2 regions of the Pseudomonas rhodesiae genome follow, and region 2 is predicted to be linked to the other one. Evidence: predicted binding sites of a transcription regulator. Region 2 holds the regulator's gene; the other holds the start of a gene.

Region 1 (8,064 bases), 550 kb from region 2:
GCACCGTCAGCGTGCACGAGCGCGAGGAACTCGACCGCCAGAACGTCAACACCATTCGCGACCTGGCCCGCTATGAACCTGGGGTTTCGGTGGGCGGCGCCGGCACCCGTTCGGGCAATGCCGGTTTCAACATCCGCGGCATCGACGGCGACCGCATTCTCACCCAGGTGGACGGCGTGGAAGTGCCGGACAACTTCTTCAACGGCCCCTACGCCAAGACGCGCCGCAACTACGTCGATCCGGAAATCGTCAAGCGCGTGGAGATTCTGCGCGGCCCGGCCTCGGCCCTGTACGGCAGCAGCGCCATCGGCGGTGCCGTGAGTTACTTCACCCTCGACCCGGACGACATCATCAAGCCCGGCCAGGATGTCGGTGCGCGCCTGAAGACCGGCTACAGCTCCGCCGACGAGAGCTGGCTAACCTCCGGCACCTTCGCCGGCCGCGTGGGCGACGTCGACGGTTTGCTGCACCTGAGCCAGCGCAACGGCCATGAAACCGAATCCTACAACGGCAACAACGCCACCGGCCTGGCCCGCACCGGCGCCAACCCGGAAGACGCACGCACCACCAACGTACTGGCCAAGCTCGGGTGGAACTACGGCGAGGATAACCGCCTGGGCCTGACCTACGAAAAGTACAAGGATGACCGCGACGTCAACTTGAAGAACGCCGTGGGTGGTCCGTTCATCGGTGGCCGAGGGTTCAACCTGTACCGTGATCGTCGAGGCAACGACACCATCACCCGCGAGCGTTTCGGCCTGGAAAACAGCTTCGCGCTTGAGTCGCCGATTGCCGATCGCATCAAGACCAGCCTCAATTACCAGATCGCCAAGACCGACCAGACCACTGCCGAGATCTATCAGTCAGGCCGTCGCGTCCTGCGCACGCGCGACACGCTCTACCAGGAAAAACAGTGGGTTTTCGATGCGCAGTTAGACAAAGCATTCAGCCTGGGTGCCACCGATCACCAAGTGACCTACGGCACCACCCTCAAGCAGCAGAAGGTCACCGGCTCGCGGGAGGGCAGCGCGACGTGCCTGGCCGTTGGCAGCGGTTGCACCGCCATCGGCGCGCCCAGCCCAATGGCCAGTGACAGCGTGAAGAAGTCCAGCGACTTTCCCGACCCGACCATCAACACCTACTCGCTGTTCGCCCAGGATCAGATCGCCTGGGACAAATGGACCTTCCTGCCGGCCGTGCGCTACGACTACACCCGGCTCAAGCCCAAGCTGACCCAGGAGTTCCTCAACACCGTCAACCCGACCGGCGCGGACCCGGTGAGTGACAAGGAAAAAACCTGGCACCGTATAACGCCCAAGTTTGGCCTGACGTACGCCCTGACCGATCAATACACCTGGTTCGGCCAATACGCCGAAGGTTTCCGTACACCGTCCGCCAAGGCCCTGTACGGGCGCTTTGAAAACCTCAATCTGGGCTACACGGTCGAACCGAACCCCGACCTCAAGCCAGAAACCAGCAAAGGCGTCGAAACCGGGATTCGCGGCAAGTTCGACGAGGGCTCTTTTGAAATCGCGTTGTTTTATAACAAGTACCGCAACTTTATCGACGAAGACAATGCGGTCGTCGGGGGCACGGTTGAACAGTTCCAGGCGGTCAATATCAAGCGCGCCACCATCAAGGGCGCGGAAGCCAAAGGCCGCCTGAACCTGGATGCTTTCGGCGCCCCGCAAGGCCTCTATACCCAGGGTGCGGTTTCCTATGCCTACGGCCGCAACGACGATAACGGCGAGCCGCTGAACAGCGTCAACCCGCTTAAGGGCGTATTGGGCCTGGGCTATGACCAGGACAACTACGGTGGCCTGTTGAGCTGGACCCTGGTGAAAAAACAGAACCGCGTTGACAGCAGTACCTTCCACGCGCCGGACGGCGATACCAGCGGCCCGTTCAAAACCCCAGGATTCGGCGTGGTCGACCTGACGGCCTTCTACAAAGTGACTGACGACGTGACCATCAACGGCGGCGTCTACAACCTCACCGACAAGAAATACTGGAACTGGGATGACGTGCGCAGCTACGACAGCGTCGGCGAAGCGGCTGTGACCGGTCCGGCCAACCTCGACCGCCTGACCCAGCCCGGGCGCAACTTTGCCGTCAATGTGATCTGGGATATCTGACCGCATCGACCTCACTTCGCCGAAATGTCAGCGGCGAGGTGAGGATTTTTTACTGTGCTGCGTCTTCTTGTTCGTCTAGTTGATAACCACTCTCTTTAAGAACAACCCGGCGCCCCCCTATCAAGGACTTTTTCATGACCGCTTCCCCTACCGCAGAACGCCCAAGCCTGCGCTCCCAGCGCCTGAACCAGATCACCCACGCCCCGCACGCCAAGCTCGACGCGCTAGTCAAGGCCCACGCCCCATTCGAGACCCAGGCCAACTTCGCGCGGTTCGTGGTGGCGCAATACCTGTTCCAATCGGAACTGGTGGCGCTGTACACCGATCCCGAGCTGATCAAGCTGGTACCGGACCTGGCCGAACGCTGCCGCGCCGAAGCCGCCAGGCTGGACCTGGCCGACCTGGAGACCGACGTGCCAGCCCCAGTCCCGGGCGCACTGAAAAACCCAAGCAAGGCCGAAGCCCTGGGCTGGTTGTTTGTGTCCGAAGGTTCCAAGCTGGGCGCTGCGTTCCTGATCAAGCGCGCCGTGGGCCTGGGCCTGAGCGACACCTTTGGTGCACGTCATTTGGGTGAGCCGGCCGGCGGACGCGCCGAAGGCTGGAAAAGCTTCACCCGCACCCTGGATGCACTGCAATTGAGCGCCGAAGAAGAAGCGGCAGCGGAAAAAGGCGCGATTGACGCGTTTGTACGCTTCACCGTTTTGCTGGAACAGGCGTACGCTAGCGCCCCAGAACTGGCCTGATCTCGCTTTTGAAATGCAATCGACTGTGGGAGGGGGCTTGCCCCCGATGACGGCGGGTCAGTTTCCTATTTGTTGGCTGATGCACGGCAATCGAGGCCAAGCCCCCTCCCACCTTTGTCTTTGTTTTTTCCCGAATCTGCATATCCCATGACCCGCCAGACCCAATCCACTTCGAAAATCGCCCAGCTCCTCTTCGGCCTGCTGGCTTATGTGAGCCTGGGCATCGGCTTGATTGCGATTGTGGTGCCGGGGTTGCCCACCACCGAATTCATCCTGCTGGCCGCCTGGGCCGCGACCAAAAGCTCGCCGCGCCTGAGCGCGTGGCTGGAGAACCACCGCCTGTTCGGACCCATCCTGTTCAACTGGCGCAACGGCAAGATCATCGCCCGGCGCGCCAAAATCAGCGCCACCGTGAGCATGTTGCTGTGCGCGATCCTGATGCTGGTGATGCTCGACCATGGCTGGCCGGTGTACCTGGCAATCGTCGGCATGAGCCTGGGCAACCTATGGATCTGGTCGCGCCCCGAGAGGCTGCCAGCCCCCGCGTAACAAAGGCTGTAGTTGTTTTCCTACCGCTTATCGCCTTCTGCTCATGAATCGATCCGTTGCGCCGATGTTGCAGACATAGCGCTGAATGGACTTGGCCGTGCCTTGCCCACCACTACGTCCATTCGTGAGTGAACCTATGTTCGACACCCTCTCTATCCGCTTGAAAATCGTGCTGCTGTCCGGGCTTTGCCTGTTAGGGGTGATTGCGCTGGTGGTCAGCATCAACATTTACAACACCAACCAGAATGATCAACTGGTCAGTGACTCAAGTTCACGCATGCTCACTGACGGCGTGGAACAGTTGCTGCAGGCCAAGGCGGCCGAACAGGCGGTGCAGTTGCAGGAAACATTCGGCGACAGCCTGCTGGCACTGACCGCACTGGCCGACCAGATCAAGGACCTGCGCATCATGGCCAACAAACGTGGCCTGGAAGCCGGTGCGCTGCGCGAAGACCTCAATCAGAGCATGAAAACCACGTTCGATCGCAACAGCAAAGTATTGGGTTTCTGGCTGTCGTTCGAACCCAACGCTCTGGACGGCAAGGACAGCGAATTCCTTGATGACAAGGCCCGCGCTTCCAATGAGAAAGGGCGCTTCTCCAGTTATTGGAGCCGTGCCGGCGGCGAAAGCTTGAACACCGTCATGGTTGAAGAGGACCTGAACAAGACCACTCTGACCCTCAACGGTACGCCCTACAACATCTGGTACACGTGCCCACGCGACACCCGCAATACCTGCCTGCTGGAACCCTATGAAGATACGGTAGGTGGCAAAAAGGTACTGATGACCACCATCGCATCGCCGTTGATTGTAGAGGGCAAGCTTATCGGCGTCGTCGGCGTGGACATTGCGCTGACCGCCTTGCAGGAAACCACCGACGTCGCACAAAAAGACCTGTTCAACGGGGCTGCGCACCTGGAGATTCTCTCCAGCAGCGGTCTGATTGCGGCCTACAGCGGCGAACCGGCCAGGGTCGGCAAGAATTTGATCGACACCCTGGGTGAAGAAGGCAAGGAGATCGTGCAGTTGCTGGCAAGTGACAGCCGCATGATCCGCGAACAGGGCGACACCATCCGCGCGGTGTACCCGGTCAAACCACTCGCCGATGCCAAGCCTTGGGGCGTGGTGATCAAACTGCCCAAAAGCGTGATGCTGGCCGATAACGTCAAGCTCCAAGCGGTACTCGACGAAGCCCAGGCCAGCGGCACAATCAAGGCGCTGCTGGTAGGGGCTGCTGCCGGCCTGCTGGGCCTGCTGCTGATCTGGCTCACCGCCACCGGCGTGACCCGTCCGATCAACAGCGTGGCGGCCATGCTCAAGAACATCGCCAGCGGTGAAGGCGACCTTACGCAGCGTCTGGCCTACGCCAAAAAGGACGAACTAGGCGAGTTGGTGAACTGGTTCAACCGCTTCCTCGACAAGCTGCAGCCCACCATTGCACAGATCAAGCAAAGCATCACCGAAGCCCGGGGCACGGCGGATCAATCGTCGGCCATTGCTCGCCAGACCAGTGAAGGCATGCAAGTGCAGTTCCGCGAAATCGACCAGGTGGCCACCGCCTCCAACGAGATGAGTGCCACGGCCCATGACGTCGCCAACAGCGCCTCCAACGCCGCCAATGCGGCGCGCGGCGCCGACCAGTCGGCCCGTGAAGGCATGCAGATTATCGAGAAGAGCACCCGCGACATCACCACCTTGGCCGACGAAGTCAGCAAAGCGGTGGGTGAAGTCGAAGCGCTGGCGGTCAACAGCGAGCAGATCGGCTCAGTGCTGGAGGTGATCCGCAGCATCGCCGAGCAGACCAACCTGCTGGCGCTCAACGCGGCGATCGAAGCAGCGCGCGCCGGGGAAAGCGGACGCGGATTCGCGGTGGTGGCCGACGAAGTGCGCAACCTGGCCAAGCGCACCCAGGATTCGGTGGAGGAAATCCGCCAGGTAATCGAACGCATCCAGAGCGGCACCCGTGGCGTGGTGGCGACCATGCATTCCAGCCAAAGCCAGGCCCAGAGCAATGCCGGACAGATTCATCAGGCCGTGCAGGCCCTGGGCAAGATCAGCGACGCAGTTACGGTGATCAGCGATATGAACCTGCAAATCGCCAGCGCCGCCGAGCAGCAGAGCGCGGTTGCCGAAGAGGTCAACCGCAATGTCTCGGCAATCCGCACCGTGACCGAAACCCTTACCGGCCAGGCCACCGAATCGGCGGCCATCAGCAGCCAGCTCAATGCGTTGGCCAGCCAGCAGATGAAGCTCATGGATCAGTTCAAGGTTTAACAAACACCACGGGACCAATGTGGAAGGGGGCAAGCCCCCGATTGCAGTGTGTCAGTCAACTCATCTGTAGCTGACACATCGCTGTCGGGGGCAAGCCCCCTCCCACCTTGTCAAAGACCGGGCCAAGCCTGCACAAACGCCGCCACATCTTCCTTCGGCGCCGTACGCGGCGGGTTCTGCGGTGTGCCCAAATAGAGGAAGCCAATCACTTCCTCATTCGCCGCCAGCCCCAAGCCCTTGGCGACGTGGGCCGAGTAGGACAATTCGCCAGTGCGCCACACCGCGCCTATTCCTTGGGCGTAAGCCGCCAGCAGAATGCCGTGGGCGGCGCAGGCGGCTGCCAGCAGTTGTTCGGATTTTGGCACCTTGAAATGCTCCTGCAGACGCGCGATCACCACCACCACCAGCGGCGCCCGCAACGGACCATTCTGGGCCTTGTCGATGGCGGCCTGCGGGGCTTGGGGGTCTTGCAGGCGCGCGGCTTCGGCCAGCAGCGTGCCCATTTGCTCACGCGCCGCGCCTTCAACGGTGAGGAAACGCCACGGACGCAGTTGACCGTGGTCCGGCGCGCGCATGGCGGCGGCGAAGAGCACCTCGCGCTGCGCCGGGGTCGGTGCCGGCTCCAGCAAACGCGGCACGGAAACACGGTTGAGCAAAGCGTCGAGAGCCTGCATTGGCCACCTCCAGAAAAAAATGTGCGGTCATTCTAGCGGGAATGAACCGTGAGTCCATCAAACGATAATTGCTCTTATTCAATCCGCCCCGCCCTGTTAGACTTTGCGCCCACCTTTTTCGCATTCGTTCAGGAAACTCGATGTTCCGTTCGCTTTTTCGTCTGTCTGTCGCATGTATGGCCCTGGGCCTGACTGCGTGCGACAACGCCCCGCGCTTTACCCAGGCCGAGCCCGGTGAAGCGCGCGCCGGCGGTGCGACGACGGTAAACAAAGGCGACCAGAACGCGTTTTCCCTGCCCTCGGCCAACCTGTCACCCACGCGCCGCCTGGACTTCAGCGTCGGCAACAGTTTTTTCCGCAGCCCCTGGGTGATTGCACCGTCCACCACCACCGCCCGTGATGGCCTGGGCCCGCTGTTCAACACCAATGCCTGCCAGAACTGCCATATCAAGGACGGTCGCGGGCACCCGCCGCTGGCCGATGCGCCCAACGCAGTGTCCATGCTGGTGCGCCTGTCGATACCGGATGCACCGCCCTACGCCAAGCTGATCGAACAACTCGGCGTGGTGCCGGAGCCGGTGTACGGCGGGCAATTGCAGGACATGGCCGTACCGGGCGTGGCGCCGGAAGGCAAGGTGCGGGTCGACTACACCCCGGTCAACGTGACATTCAAAGACGGCACCGTGGTCGAGCTGCGCAAGCCGAACCTGCAAATCACCCAACTGGGCTACGGCCCGATGCACCCCGACACGCGTTTCTCCGCCCGCATTGCGCCACCGATGATTGGCCTGGGCCTGCTCGAAGCCATCAGCGACGCGGATATCCTGCGCAACACCGATCCAAAAACCGCCGACAAAGACGCCATTGTCGGTCGGCCGAATTGGGTCTGGGACGACGCCCAGCAGAAAACCGTGCTGGGCCGGTTTGGCTGGAAAGCCGGGCAACCCACGCTCAATCAACAAAATGTTCACGCGTTCTCTGGTGATATGGGCCTCACCACCACCCTGAGACCCTTCGATGACTGCACCGACGCCCAAGTCGCCTGCAAACAGGCGCCCAACGGGAATGGCCCCGACGGCGAGCCGGAAGTCAGCGATAACATTCTGCGCCTGGTGCTGTTCTACACTCGCAACCTGGCCGTGCCGGTGCGCCGCAATGTCGACTCACCACAGGTGCTGGCCGGGAAAAACCTGTTCTATCAGGCCGGTTGCCAGGGTTGTCACAAGCCGACGTTCACCACCGCCGCCGACGCCGCCGAGCCTGAATTGGCCAATCAAGCCATCCGTCCATACAGCGATTTGTTGTTGCACGACATGGGCGAAGGCCTTGCCGACAACCGCAGCGAATTCAAGGCCGGTGGCCGTGACTGGCGCACGCCGCCGTTGTGGGGCATCGGTTTGACACAAACCGTGAGTGGTCATACCCAGTTTCTGCATGACGGCCGCGCCCGCAACCTGCTCGAAGCCGTGCTCTGGCATGGCGGCGAGGCCCAGGCGGCGCAGCAGCATGTGCTGTCTTTCAATGCCGAGCAGCGCGCTGCGTTGCTGGCGTTTCTGAACTCTTTATAAGCTTCGCCCCAATTACAGAAGGGAGCTCGACATGTTCCGTCCCAAGTTGTTGTTCACCAGCCTGGCCGCCCTCGCCCTTGGCGCCTGTTCGCCCCAGGACCCGCAAGCCGTGACCTCGGC
Region 2 (8,064 bases):
TGCCGCCCGGGGCCAGCAGCGCCAGGCCGGGACGCAGGATGTCGCCATCCTCGGCTTCCTTGACGCTGATGCGGCACAGTTTGTCCAGGCGCTCGGCAAACGCCTTGGTGAACGCGGCCGGCATGTGCTGGATCAACACGATCGGCGCCGGAAAGTTGGCCGGCAATTGGGTCAGCACGCGCTGCAACGCCACCGGACCACCGGTGGAGGTGCCGATGGCGACCAGTTTGTAGGCCTTGCGCTTGGGCGCCGGGGACTGTGCCGTTGCCGCTGGCGCAGACGCACGCACAGGTGCCGCTGCGGGGCGGGCAACCGGTGCAGGCGCGGGGCGCCCGAACGTCGAGGCACTCGTGGGAGCCGGTGCGGCAACAGGTGTCGGGGCCGGCGCGGGGGCGCTGAATAGGCTGCGACGGTTGCTGCGGGAAATGCTGTGGACTTTCTCGCACAACAGTTGCTTGACCTTCTCGGGGTTGCGCGAGATGTCTTCGAAATTCTTCGGCAGGAAGTCCACCGCCCCTGCGTCCAGGGCGTCGAGGGTCACTCGGGCGCCTTCATGGGTCAGCGAGGAGAACATCAACACCGGAGTCGGGCAGCGCTGCATGATGTGCCGCACCGCGGTGATGCCGTCCATCATGGGCATCTCGTAGTCCATGGTGATGACATCAGGCTTCAACGCAATGGCTTGATCAATCGCCTCTTTACCGTTGGTGGCCGTGCCGACCACCTGGATGCTTGGATCGGCGGAAAGAATTTCCGAGACGCGGCGGCGGAAGAAACCCGAATCGTCCACCACCAGGACCTTGACTGCCATAAACACTCCGTTAGGCGGGGCGGGCAATACCGCCCTGCCCCGCCAGAATCAAATACGCCGAGCGGCGTAACGCTTGAGCATGCTCGGAACATCGAGAATCAGCGCGATTCGACCGTCACCGGTGATGGTCGCACCCGACATGCCCGGGGTTCCCTGCAGCATTTTGCCCAAAGGCTTGATGACCACTTCTTCCTGGCCGACCAACTGATCGACCACAAAGCCGATGCGTTGAGTGCCCACGGAGAGAATCACCACATGGCCTTCGCGCTGTTCTTCATGAGCCGCCGAAGCCACCAGCCAGCGCTTGAGATAGAACAGGGGCAACGCCTTGTCGCGCACGATCACCACTTCCTGGCCGTCCACCACGTTGGTGCGCGACAGGTCGAGGTGGAAGATCTCGTTGACGTTGACCAGCGGGAAGGCGAACGCCTGGTTGCCCAGCATCACCATCAGGGTCGGCATGATCGCCAGGGTCAACGGCACCTTGATGACGATCTTGGAGCCCTGGCCCTTGGTCGAGTAGATATTGATCGAACCGTTGAGCTGGCTGATCTTGGTCTTGACCACGTCCATGCCCACGCCACGGCCCGACACGTCGGAGATCTCGGTTTTGGTCGAGAAGCCTGGGGCGAAGATCAGGTTGTAGCACTCGGTGTCGGTCAGGCGGTCGGCGGCGTCTTTGTCCATCACGCCACGCTTGACCGCGATGTTACGCAGGATGGCCGGGTCCATGCCTTTGCCGTCGTCGGTAATCGACAGCAGGATATGGTCGCCTTCTTGCTCGGCCGCCAGGATCACTTTGCCGCCCCGGGACTTGCCCGCGGCTTCGCGTTCTTCCGGGGTTTCCACGCCGTGGTCGACGGCGTTACGCACCAAGTGGACCAGCGGGTCGGCCAGGGCCTCGACGAGGTTTTTGTCGAGGTCGGTCTCTTCGCCCACCAACTCCAGGTTGATCTCTTTCTTCAGCTGACGCGCCAGGTCGCGAACCAGGCGTGGGAAGCGGCCGAAGACTTTCTTGATCGGCTGCATCCGCGTCTTCATCACGGCGGTTTGCAGGTCGGCGGTAACCACGTCGAGGTTCGACACGGCCTTTTGCATGGACTCATCGCCACTGCTCAGGCCCAGGCGCACCAGGCGGTTACGCACCAGCACCAGTTCGCCAACCATGTTCATGATGTCGTCCAGGCGCGCAGTATCGACCCGCACGGTGGTTTCGGCTTCACTGGCAGGCTTGTCGGCCACCGGCGCGGCGGCGGCCCGTGCAGGCGCGGCAGCCGGAGCCGCCGCCGCGGGCTTGGGTGCTGCGGCAGGCGCCGCGGCCTTGGCGGCGACCGGTGCAGGTTTGGCGGCGGTAGCGGCGGCCGCAGACGCGGCCAGCGCAGGCACTTCGCTGAATTTGCCCTTGCCGTGCAAATCATCCAGCAACGCTTCGAATTCATGATCGGTGATCAGCCCGTCACCGGCAGGTGCCGCAGCGGCTGCCGGCTTGGCATCAGCCGGCGCGGCGGCGGTGGCCGCGACTTCCGGCAACGCGTCGGCGGCGAAGGTGCCCTTGCCGTGCAACTGGTCGAGCAACGCTTCGAACTCGTCGTCGGTGATATCGGTGCTGGCAGCCACAGCGGCCGGTGCAGGCGACGCGGCGGCAGGCGCCACGGCATCGGCGGCGAACTGGCCTTTGCCATGCAACTGATCGAGCAGGGACTCAAATTCGGCGTCGGTGATGTCTTCGCTGGCCGGTGCTTCAGCCGAGGTCGGGGCCGCAGCGGCCGGCGCTTCGGCTTCGGCCTTGACCGCGCTGAGGGAGCTGAGCAGCTGTTCGAATTCACTGTCGGTCACGTCCGGTTCCGGCGCCGGTTCAGGCTCCGGCACGGCCTCGACCACGGGCTCCGCCGACAGGTCGGCAGGCTCTGCATAGCGCGCCAGGGCGGCCAGCAGTTCCGGGGTGGCGGCAGTGATCGGCGCACGTTCGCGCACTTGGCTGAACATGCCGTTGACCGCATCGAGCGCTTCGAGAATCACGTCCATCAACTCCGAGTCGACGTGACGCTCACCCTTGCGCAGGATGTCGAACACGTTCTCGGCGATGTGGCAGCACTCCACCAGCTCATGGAGCTGGAGGAAGCCGGCGCCCCCTTTTACAGTATGAAAACCGCGAAAAATTGCATTGAGCAGGTTCGCATCATCCGGGCGGCTTTCCAGCTCGACCAGTTGTTCGGACAGTTGCTCTAAAATTTCGCCGGCCTCTACAAGGAAATCCTGAAGGATCTCTTCATCGGCGCCGAAGCTCATGTGGGTGCTCCTTAGAAGCCTAAACTGGATAACAGGTCATCTACGTCATCCTGACCTGACACAACGTCTTCACGTTTATCGGCATGAATCTGCGGACCTTCACCCTTGGCGAGATGTTTTTGTGGATCTTTTTCCGAGAGGATCGCTGCGCGGTCATGTTCGATGCCGGCAAAACGGTCAACCTGGCCGGCCATGAGCACCAGTTTGAGCAAGTTGCTTTCCACTTCGGTGACCAATTGCGTCACGCGCTTGATCACCTGACCGGTCAGGTCCTGGTAATCCTGAGCCAGCAGAATATCGTTGAGGTTGCTGGACACCGTGCGGTTGTCCTGCTCGCTGCGTGACAAGAACCCTTCGACCCGGCGCGCCAGCTCGCGGAACTCTTCAGCCCCCACTTCCCGGCGCATAAAGCGCCCCCAGTCGGCATTCAGGGCCTGAGCTTCGGTGGCCATGCCGTTGACCAGAGGCGTGGCGTTTTCCACCAGGTCCATGGTGCGGTTGGCCGCGGCCTCGGTCAGCCTGACCACATAGGACAGGCGTTCGGTGGCATCCGTGATCTGCGAGATTTCCTCGGCCTGGGGCATGTGCGGGTCAATCTGGAAATTGACGATTGCACTGTGCAGCTCGCGTGTGAGCTTGCCCACTTCCTGGTACAGGCCTCGGTCACGGGTCTGATTGAGCTCATGGATCAACTGCACCGCGTCGCCGAAATGGCCTTTTTCAAGGCTGTCGACCAGTTGGTGAGCATGTTTTTTCAGGGTGGACTCAAAGTCTCCCTGTGACGTTTCTTTGTGCTCCATAGCTCCCCCGCGATGGCATTAGCCGTGGATGCGTTCGAAGATTTTTTCGATCTTCTCTTTCAACGCCTGTGCAGTGAATGGCTTGACCACATAACCGTTAACACCGGCCTGGGCGGCCTCGATGATCTGCTCGCGCTTGGCTTCGGCGGTTACCATCAGCACCGGCAGGTTGCGCAGTTTTTCATCGGCGCGCACCCAGCGCAGCAGGTCGATACCGGTCATGCCCGGCATGTTCCAGTCAGTCACCAGAAAGTCGATGCCTCCGCTGTTGAGGATCGGCTGTGCAGTGATGCCATCGTCCGCCTCGACCGTGTTGGTGAACCCAAGGTCACGCAACAGGTTTTTTATGATCCGCCGCATCGTTGAGAAGTCATCAACGATGAGGATTTTCATGTTCTTGTCCAATTCGACCTCCAAGCAGTCTTAAACGCGCCCAGCACCTGGACGCGCCATTTCAATCAACAGGCATTACACAAAAAGGACTGCCGGGGCCACCACGGGCCGAACCCGCGTAGGCCAATCACCCCCGCGGTATCGCTCTGCAGTGTCCCCACACTGCCTGTCAGCGCGCTCGCCACTCTCCCAAACGCCCCCGCAAGCGGGCGGCGCACTGGCTGTGCAACTGGCTGACTCGCGATTCGCTGACCCCCAGGACCTCACCGATTTCCTTGAGGTTCAGCTCTTCGTCGTAGTACAGCGCCAACACCAATCGTTCACGCTCCGGCAAATTGGCGATTGCGTCCGCCAACGCCCCCTGGAAACGCGCATCTTCCAGGTCGCGCGACGGCTCCATGTGAGCGCTCGCGCCGTCCTCGTGCAGCCCTTCGTGTTCGCCGTCCTGGAGCAGGTCGTCGAAACTGAACAGGCGGCTGCCCAAGGTATCGTTCAAAATCCCGTAATAATCGTCGAGACTCAATTGGAGTTCGGCCGCAACTTCATGATCTTTAGCGTCGCGACCGGTTTTTGCTTCAATTGCACGAATTGCGTCACTGACCATGCGCGTATTGCGGTGCACCGAACGGGGTGCCCAATCACCTTTGCGCACTTCATCGAGCATCGCCCCACGGATACGGATACCCGCATAGGTCTCGAAACTCGCGCCCTTGGTTGCGTCGTACTTGGTCGACACTTCGAGCAGGCCGATCATGCCGGCCTGAATCAAATCTTCGACCTGCACGCTGGCAGGCAACCGGGCCAGCAAGTGGTAGGCAATGCGCTTGACCAGGGGCGCATAGCGCTCGATCAGTTCACCCTGGCTGTCACGCGCCGATTTCTTATAGAGGTTGTAGCCGCTCGATGTCATAGCACTGGTCCTGCGCTCGTCTGATGCACCAATCGCTCGACGAAAAACTCCAGATGCCCACGCGGGTTGGCGGGCAAAGGCCAGGTATCGACCTTCTGAGCAATAGCCTTGAACGCCAAGGCGCATTTCGAACGAGGGAATGCTTCGTAGACCGCACGCTGCTTTTGCACGGCCTTGCGCACACACTCGTCGTAGGGAACTGCGCCGACGTATTGTAAGGCGACATCGAGAAAGCGATCCGTGACCTTGGTCAACTTGGCGAACAGGTTGCGCCCTTCCTGCGGGCTCTGGGCCATGTTGGCCAGGACGCGGAAGCGGTTCATTCCGTAGTCACGGTTAAGGAGTTTGATCAGGGCGTAGGCGTCGGTGATCGAGGTGGGTTCGTCGCAGACCACCAGCAATACTTCCTGCGCGGCGCGCACAAAGCTGACCACGGATTCGCCAATCCCGGCGGCGGTGTCGATCACCAGCACGTCGAGGTTGTCGCCGATATCGCTGAACGCCTGAATCAGGCCGGCATGCTGCGCCGGGCTCAGGTGCACCATGCTCTGGGTGCCGGAAGCGGCCGGCACGATGCGGATCCCGCCAGGGCCCTGCAGCAGCACGTCGCGCAGCTCACAGCGCCCCTCGATCACATCGGCCAGGGTGTGTTTAGGCGTCAGCCCCAGCAGAACGTCGACGTTCGCCAGCCCCAGGTCAGCGTCCAGCAGCATGACGCGACGGCCAAGCTCTGCCAGCGCCAGGGACAAATTCACTGACACGTTCGTTTTTCCGACGCCACCTTTGCCGCCGGTCACCGCGATCACCTGTACGGGATGCATGCTGCCCATTTTATTTCTTTACCTTGTCTTGCTTAGACGCAGGCTACATGGCTTGGCCGCGTGAATCGCTTGCAGACCATCAATGTAGGTACATTGCATTGTGTTCATGTTGCTCAGCCCACCCGTTTTGCCGGGCTGTGGTAAAGATCAGCGAACATATCCGCCATCGCTTCCTCGCTCGGCTCGTCTTGCATTTGCACGCTGACTGCACGGCTGACCAACTGATGACGGCGCGGCAGATGCAGATCATCCGGGATCCGCGGCCCGTCGGTCAGGTAGGCGACCGGTAACGCATGACCGATAGCCAGGCTCAACACTTCGCCCAGGCTGGCGGTTTCGTCCAGTTTAGTCAGGATGCAACCGGCCAGCCCGCAGCGCTTGTAGCTGTGGTAGGCAGCGGTAAGAACCTGTTTCTGGCTGGTGGTTGCAAGCACCAGGTAATTCTTTGACTTGATGCCACGCCCGGCCAGGCTTTCCAACTGCATGCGCAGCGCCGGATCGCTGGCTTGCAGGCCGGCGGTGTCGATCAACACCACACGTTTGCGCAGCAGCGGGTCGAGGGCGTTGGCCAGGGATTGGCCCGGGTCGACGTGAGTCACCGGCACATTCAGGATGCGCCCCAGGGTCTTGAGTTGTTCCTGGGCACCGATACGGTAGCTGTCCATGCTCACCAGCGCGATGTTATGCGCGCCGTATTTGAGTACATAGCGCGCCGCCAGTTTGGCCAGGGTGGTGGTCTTGCCCATGCCGGCCGGGCCGACCATGGCGATGACGCCGCCCTCTTCCAGGGGTTCGATTTCCGGGGTGACGATCATGCGTGCCAAGTGGGCCAGCAGCATGCGCCAGGCTTGGCGCGGCTCATCGATTTCAGTGGTCAGGGCCAGCAGGTCGCGGGACAACGGACCGGACAGGCCGATGCGTTGCAGACGACGCCACAGGTTGGCTTGCTGCGGCTTGCTGCCTTGCAGTTGGTTCCAGGCCAGGGAACCCAGTTGCACTTCCAGCAGCTCGCGCAGGCCGTTGAGTTCGAAGCGCATCGAATCGAATACGCGCTGGTCGACGGCGGCGGCCGGTGCTGGCGCGGCGGGACGTGGCGGTTCGACGAAGGTCGGCTCCACCAGCGGCTCGGCGGCGGTCAGCGGCAGCCCGGCGAACAACTGGCGATTGGTGGTGGCATCGCTGTCGCCACGCATGCTCAGTTCAGCCTGGGCCGAGACGATGCGCGATGCAGTCTTGCGCAGTTCATCTTCGAGTTCCATGTTGGGAACGCGCGGCGCCAGCGCCGAGGGGGTGTAGTCCAGGGCAGCCGTCAGCTCGACACCGCCGGCAATGCGACGGTTACCGATAATCGCGGCATCGGCGCCCAGCTCATCACGGACCAGTTTCATGGCCTGACGCATATCGGCGGCGAAAAAACGCTTCACTTGCATAACCCACTACCCTCAGCCGTTGGGCCCTACTGTCGCGACGATAGTCACTTGCTTGTTGTCAGGAATTTCCTGGTAAGCCAAAACGTGCAAATTCGGTACTGCCAGGCGTCCAAACCGCGACAACATCGCTCGGACCGGGCCCGCCACCAGCAGAATCACCGGTTGGCCCTGCATTTCCTGACGCTGTGCGGCGTCGATCAACGAACGCTGCAGTTTTTCAGCCATGCTTGGCTCCAGCAGAACGCCCTCTTCCTGGCCTTGTCCTGCCTTCTGAATACTATTGAGCAATATTTGTTCCAACCTTGGTTCCAAGGTGATCACAGGCAGCTCGGAGTCAAGCCCTACAATGCTTTGCACGATGGCGCGCGACAATCCGACGCGCACTGCCGCCACCAGCGCGGCGGTATCTTGACTCTTGGCGGCGTTGTTGGCGATGGCTTCGGCAATGCTGCGGATGTCGCGCACCGGCACCTGTTCGGCCAGCAGCGCCTGCAACACTTTGAGCAATTGCGACAACGACAGCACGCCCGGCACCAGTTCTTCGGCGAGTTTTGGCGAGGCTTTGCCGAGCAACCCCATCAATTGCTGGACTTCCTCGTGGCCGATCAGC

What was found. Region 2 encodes FliA, which starts transcription of late flagellar genes. Its sites were predicted from a motif close to CTAAAGTTTNNNNNNNNNNNGCCGNTAA; they were not measured.
Positions count from the first base shown of each region.
Region 1: HRH33_RS21745 (methyl-accepting chemotaxis protein) is a predicted target of FliA. The motif match lies at 3,468-3,495, and genes of this name have one in related genera.

Region 1 covers NZ_CP054205.1:4,798,314-4,806,377, forward strand. The annotation lists gene HRH33_RS21730 (TonB-dependent receptor) at 1-2,135, shown strand, start outside; gene HRH33_RS21735 (biliverdin-producing heme oxygenase) at 2,270-2,878, shown strand; gene HRH33_RS21740 (YbaN family protein) at 3,026-3,427, shown strand; gene HRH33_RS21745 (methyl-accepting chemotaxis protein) at 3,564-5,702, shown strand; gene HRH33_RS21750 (nitroreductase family protein) at 5,813-6,376, opposite strand; gene HRH33_RS21755 (di-heme oxidoreductase family protein) at 6,517-7,944, shown strand; gene HRH33_RS21760 (imelysin family protein) at 7,976-8,064, shown strand, end outside.
Region 2 covers NZ_CP054205.1:4,251,838-4,259,901, forward strand. The annotation lists gene HRH33_RS19145 (protein-glutamate methylesterase/protein-glutamine glutaminase) at 1-811, opposite strand, end outside; gene HRH33_RS19150 (chemotaxis protein CheA) at 860-3,100, opposite strand; gene HRH33_RS19155 (protein phosphatase CheZ) at 3,112-3,900, opposite strand; gene HRH33_RS19160 (chemotaxis response regulator CheY) at 3,919-4,293, opposite strand; gene fliA (RNA polymerase sigma factor FliA) at 4,463-5,203, opposite strand; gene fleN (flagellar synthesis regulator FleN) at 5,200-6,033, opposite strand; gene flhF (flagellar biosynthesis GTPase FlhF) at 6,138-7,454, opposite strand; gene flhA (flagellar biosynthesis protein FlhA) at 7,467-8,064, opposite strand, start outside.